Regions from separate parts of the Geodermatophilus sp. URMC 65 genome, predicted to be linked through region 1. Evidence: riboswitches for the same ligand, from Rfam matches in the RefSeq annotation. Region 1 holds a riboswitch; the other holds the start of a gene.
What was found. A riboswitch is a leader RNA that binds a small molecule or an ion and turns the genes downstream of it on or off. The one in region 1 is predicted to bind cyclic di-AMP.
Positions count from the first base shown of each region.

Region 2: it holds a riboswitch for cyclic di-AMP, as region 1 does, so the genes downstream of both, ACWIX7_RS22315 (transglycosylase family protein) here and ACWIX7_RS01655 (hypothetical protein) in region 1, are expected to answer to the same signal.

Region 1 is NZ_CP199954.1:355,709-362,907, reverse strand. It holds gene ACWIX7_RS01670 (DEDD exonuclease domain-containing protein) at 1-982, opposite strand, end outside; gene ACWIX7_RS01665 (D-alanyl-D-alanine carboxypeptidase family protein) at 1,162-2,904, shown strand; gene ACWIX7_RS01660 (hypothetical protein) at 3,002-3,346, shown strand; cyclic di-AMP (ydaO/yuaA leader) riboswitch at 3,533-3,692, shown strand; gene ACWIX7_RS01655 (hypothetical protein) at 4,102-4,539, shown strand; partial or broken gene ACWIX7_RS01650 (C40 family peptidase) at 4,536-4,789, shown strand; gene ACWIX7_RS01645 (M48 family metallopeptidase) at 4,937-6,220, shown strand; gene ACWIX7_RS01640 (glycosyltransferase family 4 protein) at 6,217-7,199, shown strand, end outside.
Region 2 is NZ_CP199954.1:4,597,340-4,604,538, forward strand. It holds gene ACWIX7_RS22305 (ABC transporter ATP-binding protein) at 1-412, shown strand, start outside; gene ACWIX7_RS22310 (ABC transporter permease) at 409-1,629, shown strand; gene ACWIX7_RS22315 (transglycosylase family protein) at 1,797-2,357, opposite strand; cyclic di-AMP (ydaO/yuaA leader) riboswitch at 2,385-2,552, opposite strand; gene treY (malto-oligosyltrehalose synthase) at 2,844-5,198, opposite strand; gene glgX (glycogen debranching protein GlgX) at 5,201-7,199, opposite strand, start outside.

The DNA.
Region 1 (7,199 bases):
ACCGCGAGCGCCGGTTGTAGCGCGGTTTGTGCTCGGCGATCAGCCGCAGCTCGCGGACGGCGGCCTCGAGGTCGTGCGCGCAGGGGATCGCGTCGACCCGCTTGGCCAGCGCCACCATCTCGGTCATCCGGCTGCGCTGCTCGCCGGCGGTGAAGTAGCTGCGCACCCGGCTGCGCAGGTCGGTCGACGTCCCGACGTAGAGCGGCTCGTCGCGGGGACCGCGGAACAGGTAGACGCCCGGGCCGTGCGGCACGTCGTCGGCCAGGTGCCGCTTGCGCAGCCGCTCCGGGTCGACCTGCCGGGTGAGGCCGGTCAGCTCCTCCAGGCTGGTGATGCCCAGGGGGCCCAGCCGCTCGAACAGCCCGTGCAGGACGTCGACGGTGGCGCGGGCGTCGGCCAGCGCCCGGTGGCAGGGCTCGGTGCTGGTGCGGAAGTAGGGCGCGAGGGTGGCCAGCTTGCAGTTGGGGACCTCGTCGCGGCTGAGCAGCCGGCGGGCGAGGACGGCCGTGTCGACCGAGGCCGCGGCCGGCCACGGGATGCCGTTCTCGGCGCAGGCGGCCCGGAGGAAGCCGAGGTCGAAGGGCGCGTTGTGGGCGACCAGCACCGCGCCGCGGGCGAACTCGAGGAAGTGCGGCAGGACGGCGCCGATGCGCGGGGCCGCGGCGACCATCGTCGAGGTGATCCCGGTGAGCACGCTGATGTAGGGCGGGATCTCGCAGCCGGGGTCGACGAGGGTCTGGAACTCACCGAGCACCTCCCCGCCGCGCACCTTGACCGCTCCGATCTCGGTGATCGCGCTGTCCTTCGGTGAGCCGCCCGTGGTCTCCAGGTCGACCACGACGAAGGTGACCTCCGCCAGCGGGGTGCCGAGCTCGTCGATCGTGGCCTGCTCGTAGCGCGGCAGCCCGGCGGCGGCGCGGGCCGCCGTCCCGGCGAGGCGGGCGGGGGAGAGCGGCACCGGCCGGGCGGGGGAAGGGCGCACGGGGCGGACGGTAGGTCGGGGCTCTGACAGTCCCGGGGACGCGCGCCGGGGAACGGGGAGGGCGGGGGAGGACCTCGCCCGTCCGGGGGGAGCGGTGCGCCGTCCCCTGGCGCGCCCGCGTGGCCCCCGAGACCATCTCGTCACCGGACCGCTGCGGTCCCGACTCGCAGAGGTGGTCCATGCACCCGCTCTCCCGGTGGCGCCCCAGCCGCCGCGCGGCGGCGTCCCTGTCCGTGGGCGTCGTCGCGCTGGCCGTCGTGCTGCTGCCGGCCGCGCCCGCGGGAGCCGACCCGACGGGCCCGGCCGTCGCGACCGCCAGCCTCCTGGACAGCCCCGAGCTCGACGAGCTGCAGCGGCGCGCTGCCGACGTGCAGGCCGACCTCCAGGAGCGGCAGTCCCGGGTCGTCGCGGCCCGGGAGGCGCTCGCCGCTGCCGAGGCGGCCGCGGCGCAGGCGGAGGCCGACATCGTCGCGGCGGACGCCGAGCTGGCTCGGGCCCGGGCCGAGGTGGCCCGGCACGCCTCGGCGGTGTACCGGGACGCAGGCGAGGTCACGCCGCTGTCGGTGCTGCTGTCCGGTGGTGGTCCGGGGGACGTCGTCGCCGCGGGGGGCCTGCTCGACGCGGTCGAGCGGCACGCGGCCGCGGTGGTAGCCGCGGCGGAGCGTCGACGGCAGGAGGCGGCGGCGCGGCGGACGGAGGCGGAGCGGACGCGGGAGACCGCCCGTGCGCGGGCTGCGGAGCTCACGACCGAGACCGCCGAGCTGGAGGCGGCCGCGGCCGCGGCGAGCCGGGACCTGGAGGCCGCCGTCGCCGCCGTCGACCGGCAGCTGGGTCGGCAGCGGGAGGAGCAGCGGGCAGCCGGCCGGCAGGCGGCGGCCGACTGGCACGGGTACCTCGGCGAGCTGGCCGCGGCCGGCGTCGCGCCGCCGTCGGCCGCGGCGCTGCGCGACCCGGCGGCGGGCCTGCCCGACGGGCTGGTGCCGGTGCCGGCGTCCGGCGGTGGAGTGCAGGCCGGGGTGGCCCGGCTGCCCGGCGCGTCGGATGCCCTGGTCGTCCCCTCCGCCGAGGCGGTCGCCGCGGTCAGCGCAGCGGTGGACGCTCTGGGGTTGCCCTACGTCCCCGGGGCGGCGGGGCCGGACGCGTGGTCCTGCGGATCGCTGGTGCACGCCGTCTACGCCTCGGTGGGCATCGACCTCCCGGACGACCAGGCGGGGCTCTTCGCGGGGACCACGCCGGTCGACCCGGCCGACGTCCTCCCGGGAGACCTGGTCTTCCTCGGTGCCGGGCGGTCCGGTCCGGCCAACGTGGGCATCGCCCTCGACGGGCGGACGGTGCTGGCGGCCGACGCCCGCGCCGGCGCCGTGGTGGTCGGCCGTCCGGCGGCCGACCGGGTGCTGGGTGCCGGGCGGCCCAGCCTCGGGCGACGCGCGGCCGTCCCCGCGACCGGACCGTCCGGCGGGGCGCTGCCGGTCGAGTGCGGCGACGTGCGGTACCCGCCCGAGACGTCCGGAGGGCGGGCGTGGGGCGGCTTCCCGAACGGGCTGATCCCGCTCAGCGCGATGTGCCCGCTGGGGGTCGCCGGCCACGTGCTGCGCTGCGACGCGGCAGCGGCCTACCAGGCGATGAGCAGCGCCTTCGCCGGTGCCTTCGGGACGCCGCTGTGCCTCACCGACTCCTACCGGAGCTACGCCGGCCAGGTGCAGCTGTACGGCGAGAAACCGGCGCTGGCCGCGGTGCCGGGCACCAGCGACCACGGCTGGGGGCTGGCCGTCGACCTCTGCGGTGGCGTCGAGCGGTTCGGGACGCCGGAGTACGCCTGGATGCTGGCCAACGCGGGCCGCTTCGGCTTCCTCCACCCGCGCTGGGCCGACCCGGGCAACGGCCGCGAGGAACCCTGGCACTGGGAGTACGCCGGCGCCTGAGCCGGAACTGTCGGTGCCCGCTCCTAGCGTCCTGCCCGGATCGACCGGGGCCACGGACGGCTCCCGCGACGAGGGTCGGAGAGCAGAGGAGTGGACCGTGTACATCGACTGCGACACCTGCACCGCCCGCGGTACCGGCTGCGGCAACTGCGTCGTCACCGTGCTGCTGGGGGCGCCACCGGGCTGGCAGGGCGCCGACCCCACGGTCGTGCCGATGGCCGGGCGGCGGGACGACCGGCTGTCCGCCGAGGACGTCGTCGTGCTGCCGCCGGGGGTGGTCGTGGAGTTCGACGAGGTCGAGCGGCGCGCCGTCCAGGTGCTGGCCGACGCCGGTCTGGTACCGCCGCTGCGCCACCAGCACTCGGTCCGCCCGGCCCCGGCACGGCGGGCCGCGCCGCAGCGGCGGGGCGGCGGTCAGGGGTCGCAGCGGCGCACCGGGTGAGCGGGGTGCTCCGGTGTCCGCGCGAGCCGGGCGCGACGGACGGCACGTCGCCGACCAGGAGGAACACGATCCCACAGTCCCCGGCACCCCCGTTCGTCACTTCTTCGACAACCCCCGGACCGTGGGCCGGTCCGGCCGGGTGGTCGTCACCCCCCACGAGGGTGACCTCGGCCGGTCACCGCCGAATCGCCCGACGCGCCGCACCGGCGCCGAGGGGGGACCGGGGACCCACCGCAGCACCGGGGTGAGTTCTCCCGCGCGCTGGTCCGCCGGGGCGCAGAGATGGGGCGCCTTCTTCCCAGCCCGAACCCGTCAGCTAACTCGGTAGGCGGTCGCTGAGGAAGAACGGAGAGCCGCCGCCCGTGGCGACCCCCGCCCTGCCCTGGGGCATGCCGTCGATCAGTTCCACCCCGACCTCCCGGTCGCGTTCCGCCGGCCCACCGTCTCGCGCGGGATCGCCCGCGGACTGGTCCTGGGCGCCACCGCCACACTCGCCCTGACGCTGCTGCCGGGCACCGCCGTCGCGGACCCGGGGACGCCACGAGCGCCGCGCAGGCCGCGCAGCTGGTCGCCCAGGCCGCGCACGAGCTCGACGTCGTCACCGAGCAGGTCAACGAGGCGGGCGAGACGCTGACGCACCAGCAGGCCGCCGTCCGGAGCGCCGACCAGGCGGTCGCCGAGGCCCAGTCGCAGCTCGACGCGCTCGACGATCGGATCCGCCAGGTCGCCCGCGCCGCCTTCACCTCGGCGACGGCATGTCCGAGCTGGACCTGCTGATGACCAGCGGGTCGGCAGAGGAGTTCGTCTCGCAGCTGGCGACCCTCGACGTCGTCGCCGGCCACACCAGCGACGTGCTCGGCGAGGTCGCCGCGTCCGCCGCCGCGGCCGAGCAGGCCCACGCCGACGCGGGCGCCGCGCAGACCGCCGCCCAGCGCACGCTCGACGACGTCACCGCCCGCCAGGCCCGGCTCGAGGCGGACATCGCCGACCACCAGGCGCAGTACGACGCCCTGTCGGCGCCGCAGCAGCAGGAGGTCGTGGCCGCGCACGCCGGCCAGCCGGTCGCCGCCGCGCCGGCCGCCGCGGCCACCGGCGCCACGCAGGCCGCCGTCGACACCGCCCTGGCGCAGGTCGGGGACCCGTACGTGCGGGGGGCGCCGGCGGGCCGGACGCCTTCGACTGCTCGGGGCTGACCCAGTACGCGTACGCCGCGGCCGGCACCAGCCTGCCGCACTCGTCGCGGATGCAGGCGACGATGGGCTCGCGGTGTCCCGGTCCGAGCTGCGGCCGGGCGACCTGATCTCCTACTACAGCCCCGTCAGCCACGTGGCGATGTACATCGGCAACGGCCAGATGGTGCACGCCTCGACGTCGGGCCAGCCGGTGGAGGTCGTGAGCGTCGACTCGATGGGCGGCATCACCGCGATGCGCCGCATCGCCTGAAGGACCCCGTCCTCCCCACCCCCTCGCAGGCTGGGGGCGGGCCCCTGGACGGGGCCAGCGGGACCCCCTCGACCTCGCCAGCCCGAGCAGGGGCCGGACGAGTGCGGGTCCGGGGCCGGTACCGGTGGCTCGCCTAGGATCGGCCTGGTGAGCGGGGCAGGCCGGGCAGGTGCTCGCGTCGCGCTCCTGGTCGCGGGCGTGCTCGGCGCCGCGCTCGTCGTCGTCCTCGTCGTGGTCCCGCCGTGGACGCTGCTGCCCGAGCCGTCGGGTGGGCGTACGCCCGTCGACCCGGCGTCGGTCCTGCCCCCGGAACTCCTCACCCGGACCGAGGCCTTCGCCGGGGCGCTGCGCCCGGCCTCGCTGACCTCGTTGCTGCTCGGCCTGGCCGTCTCCGCCGTCCTGGGGCTGACCCCGCTGGGGGCGCGGCTGGTGCGGGCCGTGGCGCGACCGGTCGGCGGCGGGTGGGTCGCCCAGGCGCTGCTGGGCACGGCGGCCGTGGTGCTCCTCGGCCGGCTGGCCACGCTGCCGGTGTCGGCGTATGCCGAGGTGGTCCGCCACCGGTACGGCATCTCGATCCGCAGCTGGGGGCTGTGGCTGCGTGACGTCGCGGTTTCGACCGCCATCAGCGCGGTCCTCACCGCCCTCGCGCTGGCGGCCTTCCTCTGGCTGGTGCGGCGGGCGCCGCGCACCTGGTGGGCGTGGGCCGCGGCGGTGGCGGCCGGCTTCGTCGTCGTCGGGTCGTTCCTCTACCCGCTGGTCATCGAGCCGGCGTTCAACCGCTTCGAGCCGCTGCCCCCCGGTGAGCTGCGCACCGAGCTGCTCGACCTGGCAGAGGCGAACGGCACCCCGGTGCAGGACGTGCTCGTCTCCGACGCCTCCCGGCGGACCACGGCGCTCAACGCCTACGTCTCCGGCTTCGGGTCGACCCGCCGCATCGTCCTCTACGACACGACGCTCGAGCAGCTGTCCGACGAGGAGGTCGAGTCGATCGTGGCGCACGAACTCGGCCACGTCGTCCACGGCGACGTGCTCACCGGCACCCTGGTCGGGGCGCTGGGGACAGCGGCCGCGGTGGCGCTGTCGGGCTGGCTGCTGTCCTGGACGCCGCTGCTGCGCCGCGGGGGCGCGCAGTCGCCTGCGGACCCGGCCGTCGTCCCCCTGGTCCTGCTCCTGCTGTCGGTGGGCGGGCTGGTGAGCACGCCGGTGCAGAACCTGGTGTCGCGGCAGGTCGAGGCGCGCGCCGACCTGCGCGCGCTCGACCTCACCGGGGACGCCGGGGCGTTCATCGCGATGCAGCGCGCGCTGGCCGCCACCAACCTCAGCGACCCGGACCCGCCCGCGGCCTGGCAGTGGTTCTTCGGTTCGCACCCGACCGGCGCGCAGCGGATCGCCTTCGCGGAGGACTGGCAGCGGCTGGAGGACGCCGGGTGAGGACGCTGGTCGTCACCAACGACTTCCCGCCACGCCAGGGCGGCATCCAGACCTTCGTCGCCGCACTGCTGGCCCGCCGCCCGCCGGGGTCGCTGGTCGTGCTCGCCTCCCGGTTCCCCGGGTGGGAGGCCCACGACGCCGCGCTGCCCTACGAGGTGGTCCGCCACCCGACCGGCATGCTGCTGCCCACACCCGGAGTGGCCCGCGCGGCGGCCGGGTTGGCCCGCCGGCACGGCTGCGACACCGCCTTCTTCGGCGCCGCGGCCCCGCTGGGGTTGCTCGCCCCGGCCCTGCGGGACGCCGGGGTGCGCCGCCTGGTCGGCGCCACGCACGGTCACGAGACCGGCTGGGTCGCGCTGCCCGGCGCGCGGCAGTTGATGCGGCGGATCGCCGCCGGGCTCGACGTGCTGACCTACATCAGCGACTACACGCGTGCCCGGCTGGCGCCGGCGCTGGGCGGGGTCACCCGGATGGCGCAGCTCTCGCCCGGCGTGGACGTCGACCGCTTCACCCCGGACGCCGACGGGGCGGCGGTGCGGGCGCGCCACCAGCTGGGCAGCGCACCCGTCGTCGCCTGCGTCTCACGTCTGGTGCCGCGCAAGGGCCAGGACGTGCTGGTCGCGGCGTGGCCACGGGTGCTCGCGCGGCACCCCGACGCGCGGCTGCTGCTCGTCGGCGGCGGCCCGCTGGAGGACCGCCTGCGCCGGGAGGTCGCCGCACGCGGGCTGGAGCGCTCCGTCGTCCTCACCGGGCCGGTGCCACCGGAGCAGCTGCCCGAGCACTACGCGGCAGGCGACGTGTTCGCCATGCCCTGCCGCACCCGCCGCGGTGGGCTGGACGTCGAGGGCCTGGGCATGGTCTACCTGGAGGCAGCCGCCTGCGGCCGGCCCGTGGTGGCCGGCACCTCCGGCGGCGCGCCGGAGACGGTGCGGGAGGGCGTCACCGGGCACGTGGTGGGCGACCCGCGTTCCCCGGAGTC
Region 2 (7,199 bases), 1.5 Mb from region 1:
CTACGCCCGTGGCCGCGACTACCTGCACCGGCGCCGGACGGCGCGCGACCTGCTCGACCGGGTCGGCCTGGGCGCGCGCGCCGACACCGTCCCCGAGCGGCTCTCCGGCGGCGAGCAGCAGCGGGTCGCCATCGCGCGGGCGCTGGTGCGCTCCCCGCGGGTCGTCCTCGCCGACGAGCCGACCGGCGCCCTCGACGTCGAGACCGGCGCCCAGGTGATGGCGCTGCTCGCCGAGGCCGCCGCGGAGGGCGGCGCCGCGCTGGTCACCATCACCCACGACCTGAACGTCGCCCGGCTGGCCGACCGTCGCTACCGGCTGGACGCCGGCCGGCTCACGCCGCTGGAGGACCCGACGCCGACCCTGGTCGCCCCGGCCCCTGCGCCCGCCCCGCTCGAGGAGGCGCTGCCGTGATCCCGGTGCTGGCCACCGTCGCCGAGGCGTGGAGCGAGGTGCGGGTGCACAAGGCACGCGTGGTGCTCTCCCTCGTCGGCGTCTTCCTCGCCGTCTTCGCCATGACGACGGTCACCGCGCTGGGTCTGCTCGTCGCCCAGGTGCAGCAGGAGCAGGGGGAGCGGATGGGCGGCCGCGCGGCGACCATCGCGGTCACCGCGTACGACCCGCAGACCGGGATGCCGCCGGCCGCGCAGGAGTGGGACGCCGCCGTCGCCGACCTCACCGAGCGGTACGGGATCACCGCCACGGCCAGCATCGGCTACGAGGAGACCCGCTTCCGGCTGCCCGGCGGCACCCAGGCCGTGCAGACCAAGCGAGTCTCGCCGTCCTACGGGCAGCTGCACCGCATCGAGCCGATCGAGGGCCGCTGGCTGCGCGAGGGCGATCGCGCCAGCCTGGCCCCGGCCGTCGTCGTCAACGAGGCGTTCCTCGGCGCGCTCGGCGTCCCGGACCTCTCCTCGCAGCCGACGGTCGTCATCGGCGGCCGCACCCCGGTGCGCGCGGCGGTCGTCGGCGTCGTCCGCGAGGGGTACGCCGACGAGCTGCTCGCCTACCGGGTGGACCGCTCGGCCGGCCCGTGGGACGCGCCGCGCGCGGCCGACCCGTCGGAGACGGTGTCCGGCCCACCCACGCTGGAGCTCTGGGTGCCGCCGGAGCAGGCCGACGAGGTCATGGCGGTGGTCACCAACGACCTCGGGCTCGCGCTCGGCGGCGTGCAGGTCGACGCCTACCGGCAGGACTCGCAGGGCCTGGAGGAGACCCTCGGCATGCTGCGCCTGGCGATCCGCGGGGCCGGCGTCGTCGTGCTCGTCCTCGGCGGGCTCGGCGTGCTCAACATCGGGCTGGTGACGGTGCGCCAGCGGATCCGGGAGATCGGCGTCCGGCGCAGCTTCGGTGCGACCTCGGCGCGGGTCTTCTCCGCGATCGTGCTGGAGAGCGTCTGCGCCACGTTCCTCGCCGGGCTCGCCGCCGTGGCGCTGTCGGTCGTGCTGGTGCGCAACCTGCCGTTGGAGCGGCTGCTCAACAGCGGCGTCCCGCTGGCCGACACCCCCGGCTTCCCGGTGGCCGCGGCCGTGGAGGGGCTGGTCGCGGCGACCGCGGTGGGCGCGCTGGCCGGGCTGCTGCCCGCGGTCATCGCCGTCCGGGCGCGGGTCATCGACGCCATCCGCTTCTGAAGAAGGACCCCGCGGCCCCCACCGCTCGCAGGCTCGCGGCGGGACCCTGCAGCGGGGCCGTTCCAGTCCGTCGCCAGGCTCGGCGCAGGACCCGCAAGGGTGGCCGTTCCAGTCCGTCACCGGCACCCGGCGGCCGGGGGAGTGCGTCCCCCGGCCGCCGGTCCGCCTCACGGCAGCTGCAGCACCTGGCCGACCGCGATGCGGTCCGGGCTGCTCAGCTGGTCGTCGTTGGCGGCGTACAGCGCCTGCCAGCCACCCGCGACGCCCTGCTCCGAGGCGATGCGGCCGAGCGTGTCACCGGCCTGCACCGTGTAGGTCCCGCCGGTGGCGGCCGGTGCGGGGGCGGCCACCAGGGCCGATGCGGCCGGAGCCGAACCCGCCTCGGGGGCGGAGGGGTCCAGACCCTTGCCGCAGGTCGGCCAGGCACCCGGGCCCTGCACGTCGAGCGTGCGCTCGGCGACGGCGATCTGCTGCGCCTCGGTGGCCAGGTCGGCGCGCGGCGCGTACTCGGTGCCGCCGAACGCGGCCCAGGTGCTCTGGCTGAACTGCAGGCCGCCGTAGTAGCCGTTGCCGGTGTTGATGGCCCAGTTGCCGCTGGACTCGCACTGGGCGACGGCGTCCCAGTCGTTGGGGGCCGCCGCCGAGGCCGGGGCGGCGAGGACGCCGAGGGACACGGCGGCAGCGCCGCCGAGCACCACGGCGCCGCGGCGCAGGGCGCGTGCGGGCATGCGGGAAGACGAGGACGAACGCATGGAGGACTCCCGATCCGCCGCCTGCGAGGTGAGCTGTCGGGTTCGGAGCGATCGGTGCCCCGGCCGTGCGCGCACGGCTTCACCCCGAGGTGCCCGGCCGGACCGGCCGGACACCGAGATGGGTCCCCCACCCCCGTCCTGGCTGTGCAGGAGGTACGGCGGCCGACGGACGGGGTTCGGCGGATCGGCTCCGGCACCCGGTCCCGGACGGGGGGTGCCGGGACAAGGTAACGGTCAGGTCACGGCGGTTCACCTCGTGCCCCCGGGGCAACGGGGGTGACACGGCCGGCCGTCGGGACCGGGAGCGAACGGATCACCTGGTCACGTCCCCGCGGGCGCGCGTGCACCCGCGGGGACGTGAACTGCGTCTCAATCCGGCCGCCTGTGGCCCCGTCCAGGGCCCTGGCCCCCTGCAGGGCCCCGCCGCGAGCCTGCGAGCGGTGGGGGGCAGGGGGTCCTTCTTCAGTCGCGGACGAGCAGGGCCACCGGGAGCCGCTCGAGGAGTCCCGCCACCGGCAGCCCCTCGGCGTCGGAGACGAACCGGCCGCCGGTGAGCAGGTCCCGCCAGGCCCCGGTCGGCAGCTGCAGCGCGGTGTCGCCCCAACCGACGATCGACAGGCCCACGGGCAGCCGGGTCGCCACGGGCACCACACCGCCCCGGTCGAAGGCGAGCAGGTGCTCGGCGGCGACCCCGGTCGCCGCCACCGGCTCGTACCCGGCGAACCACTCCGGGTGCTCCCGCCGCGCCCGCAGCACGCGGGAGACGACGAGCAGCTTCGCCGCGCCGGTCTCGTCGACCGGGGGGACCTCGCCGGCGTCCAGCTGCGCCAGCAGCCGGCGGCGTTGCTCGTAGTCGACCGGACGGCGGTTGTCCGGGTCGACCAGGGAGAGGTCCCACAGCTCGGTGCCCTGGTAGACGTCGGGAACGCCGGGCATCGTCAGCTGCAGCAGCTTCTGCGCCAGCGAGTTGGACCGGCCGAACGGCGCGATGCGGGCGACGAACCGCTCGATCTCGGCGTTCGTCCGCTCGTCGTCGTAGGCGGCGTCGACCATCTCCTGCAGCGCCGTCTCGAACTCCTCGTCGACGTCGGTCCACGTCGTCGACGTCCCCGCCTCGCGGGCCGCCTTCTCCGCGTAGCCGTGCGCCCGCTCGCGGGACAGCGGCCAGGCGCCGACCAGGTTCTGCCACACCAGGTGCGCCAGCGGCCGGTCGGGCAGCGGGTGCCGGGTCAGCAGCCCGCGGACCAGGTCGGCCCACTCGGCGCCCAGCTCGGCGAGCACGGCCAGCCGGGCGCGGGTGTCCTCGCTGCGCTTGGTGTCGTGGGTCGACAGCGTGGTCATCGACGCGGGCTTGCGCTCCACGCGGCGCTGCTGCGCCTCGTGGAACTCCTGCACCGTGCTGCCGAACCGCGCCGGGTCGCCGCCGACCTCGTTGAGCACCACGAACCGCGCCCACCGGTAGTAGGCGCTGTCCTCGACGCCCTTGGCCATGACCGGGCCGCTGGTCTGCTCGAAGCGGGTCGCCGCCTCGGTCCCGGCCTGGGAGAGCACCGGGTGCAGCGCGTCCACCGCGGCGGCGAGGTCGGGACGGCGCTCCCGCACGGCGGCCACGGTGGCGTCCAGGTGCTCGCGCCCGTCGGGCAGGTAGGTGCGGTAGACCGGGAAGCTGGCCAGCAGCTCGGCCAGCGCCTCGGTCTGCTGCTCCCGAGGAACGCCGGGCAGCTCGCCGATGACCCGCACCAGCCGGGCCACCTCCGAGCCGAGGATCCCGTCGGTCACCTCGCGCTTGCAGTCGTGCACCAGCCGCGCGTAGTCGACCGGCGCGCCCGTGAGCTCGGTGTCCAGCGCGCTCAGCACCGCCTCCCCGGCCGGGTCGACCAGCACGTCGTCGACCTCGGCGAGGGCGTCGTAGCCCGTCGTCCCGGCGGTCCGCCACGACTCCGGGAGGTCCTCCCCGGGCTCGAGGATCTTCTCCACCACGGTCCAGCGGCCGCCGGAGGCCTCGGCCAGCCGGTCGAGGTAGCCCTTGGGGTCGGCCAGGCCGTCGGGGTGGTCGATGCGCAGTCCGTCGACCGCGCCCTCCTCGACCAGTTGCAGCACGAGCCGGTGCGTCGCCTCGAAGACCGCCGGGTCCTCCGTGCGCAACCCGGCCAGGGTGTTGATCGCGAAGAACCGGCGGAAGTTGAGGTCGCGGTCGGCGCGCCGCCAGTCGACCAGCTCGTAGTGCTGCCGGTCGTGCACCTCCTGCGGGGTCCCGCGCTCGGTGCCCGGCGCGACGGGGAAGCGGTTGTCGTAGTAGTGCAGCTCCGGGCCGTCCGGTGTCTCGACGACCTCGAGCTTCTCGACGTCGTCCGCCGACCCGAGCACCGGGATGCGCACCCGGCCGCCGCCGAAGTCCCAGTCGACGTCGAAGGCGGCCGCGTGCGCGCTGTCCCGCCCGTGCTTGAGCACGTCCCACCACCAGGGCGCCTCGGCCGGGTCGGCGACCCCCATGTGGTTGGGCACCAGGTCGAGCACCAGGCCGAGGCCGTGCTCGTGCAGCGCCGCGACCAGCCGGTCGAAGCCGGGCCGACCGCCGCGCGACTCGTCGATGTGCGCGTGGTCGACGGTGTCGTAGCCGTGCGTGCTGCCCGACGCCGACCGCAGCAGGGGTGAGGCGTAGGCGTGGCTGACCCCGAGGTCGGCCAGGTAGCCGGCGAGGGACGCGGCGTCGTCCAGCGTGAAGTCGGCGGTGACCTGCAGCCGGTAGGTCCCGGTGGGGACGTCCCGGCGGCGGGCGGCGCTGTCCGGCGGCTCGGCCGCCGGTCCCGTGGACACCCTCACGACCGGCGCGGCGCGCTGAGCACGACCATCGAGCGGTCCTGCAGCGTCAGCGACTCGCCCGGTTTGAGCTCGCGGGGCTCCACCGCGCCCATCTCGGCGGTGTCGACGACGACGGTCCACGCCTGGGCGTACTCCTCCGACGGCAGGGTGAACTCGATCGGCTCGTGGTGGGCGTTGAAGGCCAGGTAGAAGTGGTCGTCGACCACGTACTCCCCGCGCTCGTCGGTCTCCCGGATGCCGTGCCCGTTGAGGTACATGGCGATCGTCTTGGCGTAGCCGGCGTCCCAGTCGTCCTCGGTCATCAGGTCGCCGGACGGGGTCAGCCAGGCGACGTCCTGCACCGGGTCCTCCGCGCCGCGGCGCACCGGGCGGCCGTGGAAGAACCGGCGGCGGCGGAACGTCGGGTGGTCGTGGCGGAGTTTGGTGACCAGCTTGGTGAACCCCTGCAGCCCCTCGTCCACCTCGTCCCAGTGGATCCAGGTCAGCGGCGAGTCCTGGCAGTAGCCGTTGTTGTTGCCCTGCTGGGTGCGGCCCAGTTCGTCGCCGTGCAGCAGCATGGGGACGCCCTGGCTGAGCATCAGCGTGGCCAGGAAGTTGCGCCGCTGCCGGGCGCGCAGGTTGAGCACCTTCTTGTCGACGGTCGGGCCCTCGACGCCGCAGTTCCAGCTGCGGTTGTGGCTCTCGCCGTCGTTGTTGCCCTCGCCGTTGGCCTCGTTGTGCTTCTCGTTGTAGGAGACCAGGTCGTTGAGGGTGAACCCGTCGTGCGCGGTGACGAAGTTGATGCTCGCCACGGGGCGCCGGCCGGAGTGCTGGTAGAGGTCGGCCGAGCCGGTGAGCCGGCTGGCGAACTCGCCGATGGTGGAGGGCTCGCCGCGCCAGAAGTCGCGGACGGTGTCGCGGTACTTGCCGTTCCACTCGGTCCACAGGGCCGGGAAGTTGCCGACCTGGTAGCCGCCCTCGCCGACGTCCCACGGCTCGGCGATGAGCTTCACCTGGCTGACCACCGGGTCCTGGTGCACCAGGTCGAAGAAGGCCGACAGCCGGTCGACGGCGTGCAGCTCGCGGGCCAGCGTGGAGGCCAGGTCGAAGCGGAACCCGTCGACGTGCATCTCGGTGATCCAGTACCGCAGCGAGTCCATGATCAGCTGCAGCGCCTGCGGGGTGCGGGCGTTGAGCGAGTTCCCGGTGCCCGTGTAGTCCATGTAGTACTGCGGGTCGTCCTCGACCAGCCGGTAGTAGGCCCGGTTGTCGATGCCCTTGAACGACAGCGTGGGGCCGAGGTGGTTGCCCTCGGCGGTGTGGTTGTAGACGACGTCGAGGATGACCTCGATGCCCGCCTCGTGCAGGGTGCGGACCATCCCCTTGAACTCCTGCACGTGCATGCCGTTGTCGGTGTTGCTCGCGTACTCGTTGTGCGGCGCGAAGAACCCGATCGTGTTGTAGCCCCAGTAGTTGCGCAGGCCCTTCTGCTGGAGGGTGTCGTCCTGCACGAACTGGTGCACCGGCATGAGCTCGACGGCGGTCACGCCGAGTTCCTGCAGGTAGGAGATGACGGCCGGGTGCGCGATGGCGGCGTAGGTGCCGCGCAGCTCCTCCGGGACGTCGGGGTGGGTCATCGTCAGGCCCTTGACGTGGGCCTCGTAGATGACCGTCTTGTGGTACGGCGTCCGCGGCGGCCGGTCGACGCCCCAGTCGAAGTACGGGTTGACGACGACGGACTTCGGCATGTGCTCGGCCGAGTCGTCGTCGTTGCGCTCACCGCTGTCGAAGTCGTAGCCGAAGACCGACGGGTCCCAGTCGATCTGGCCGTCGATCGCCTTGGCGTAGGGGTCGAGCAGCAGCTTGTTGGGGTTGCAGCGCAGGCCCTGGGACGGGTCGTAGGGGCCGTGCACCCGGTAGCCGTAGCGCTGCCCGGGCTGGATGCCGGGCAGGAAGGCGTGCCAGACGTAGCCGTCCATCTCGGGGAGCCGGATGCGCTCCTCGTTGCCGTGGTCG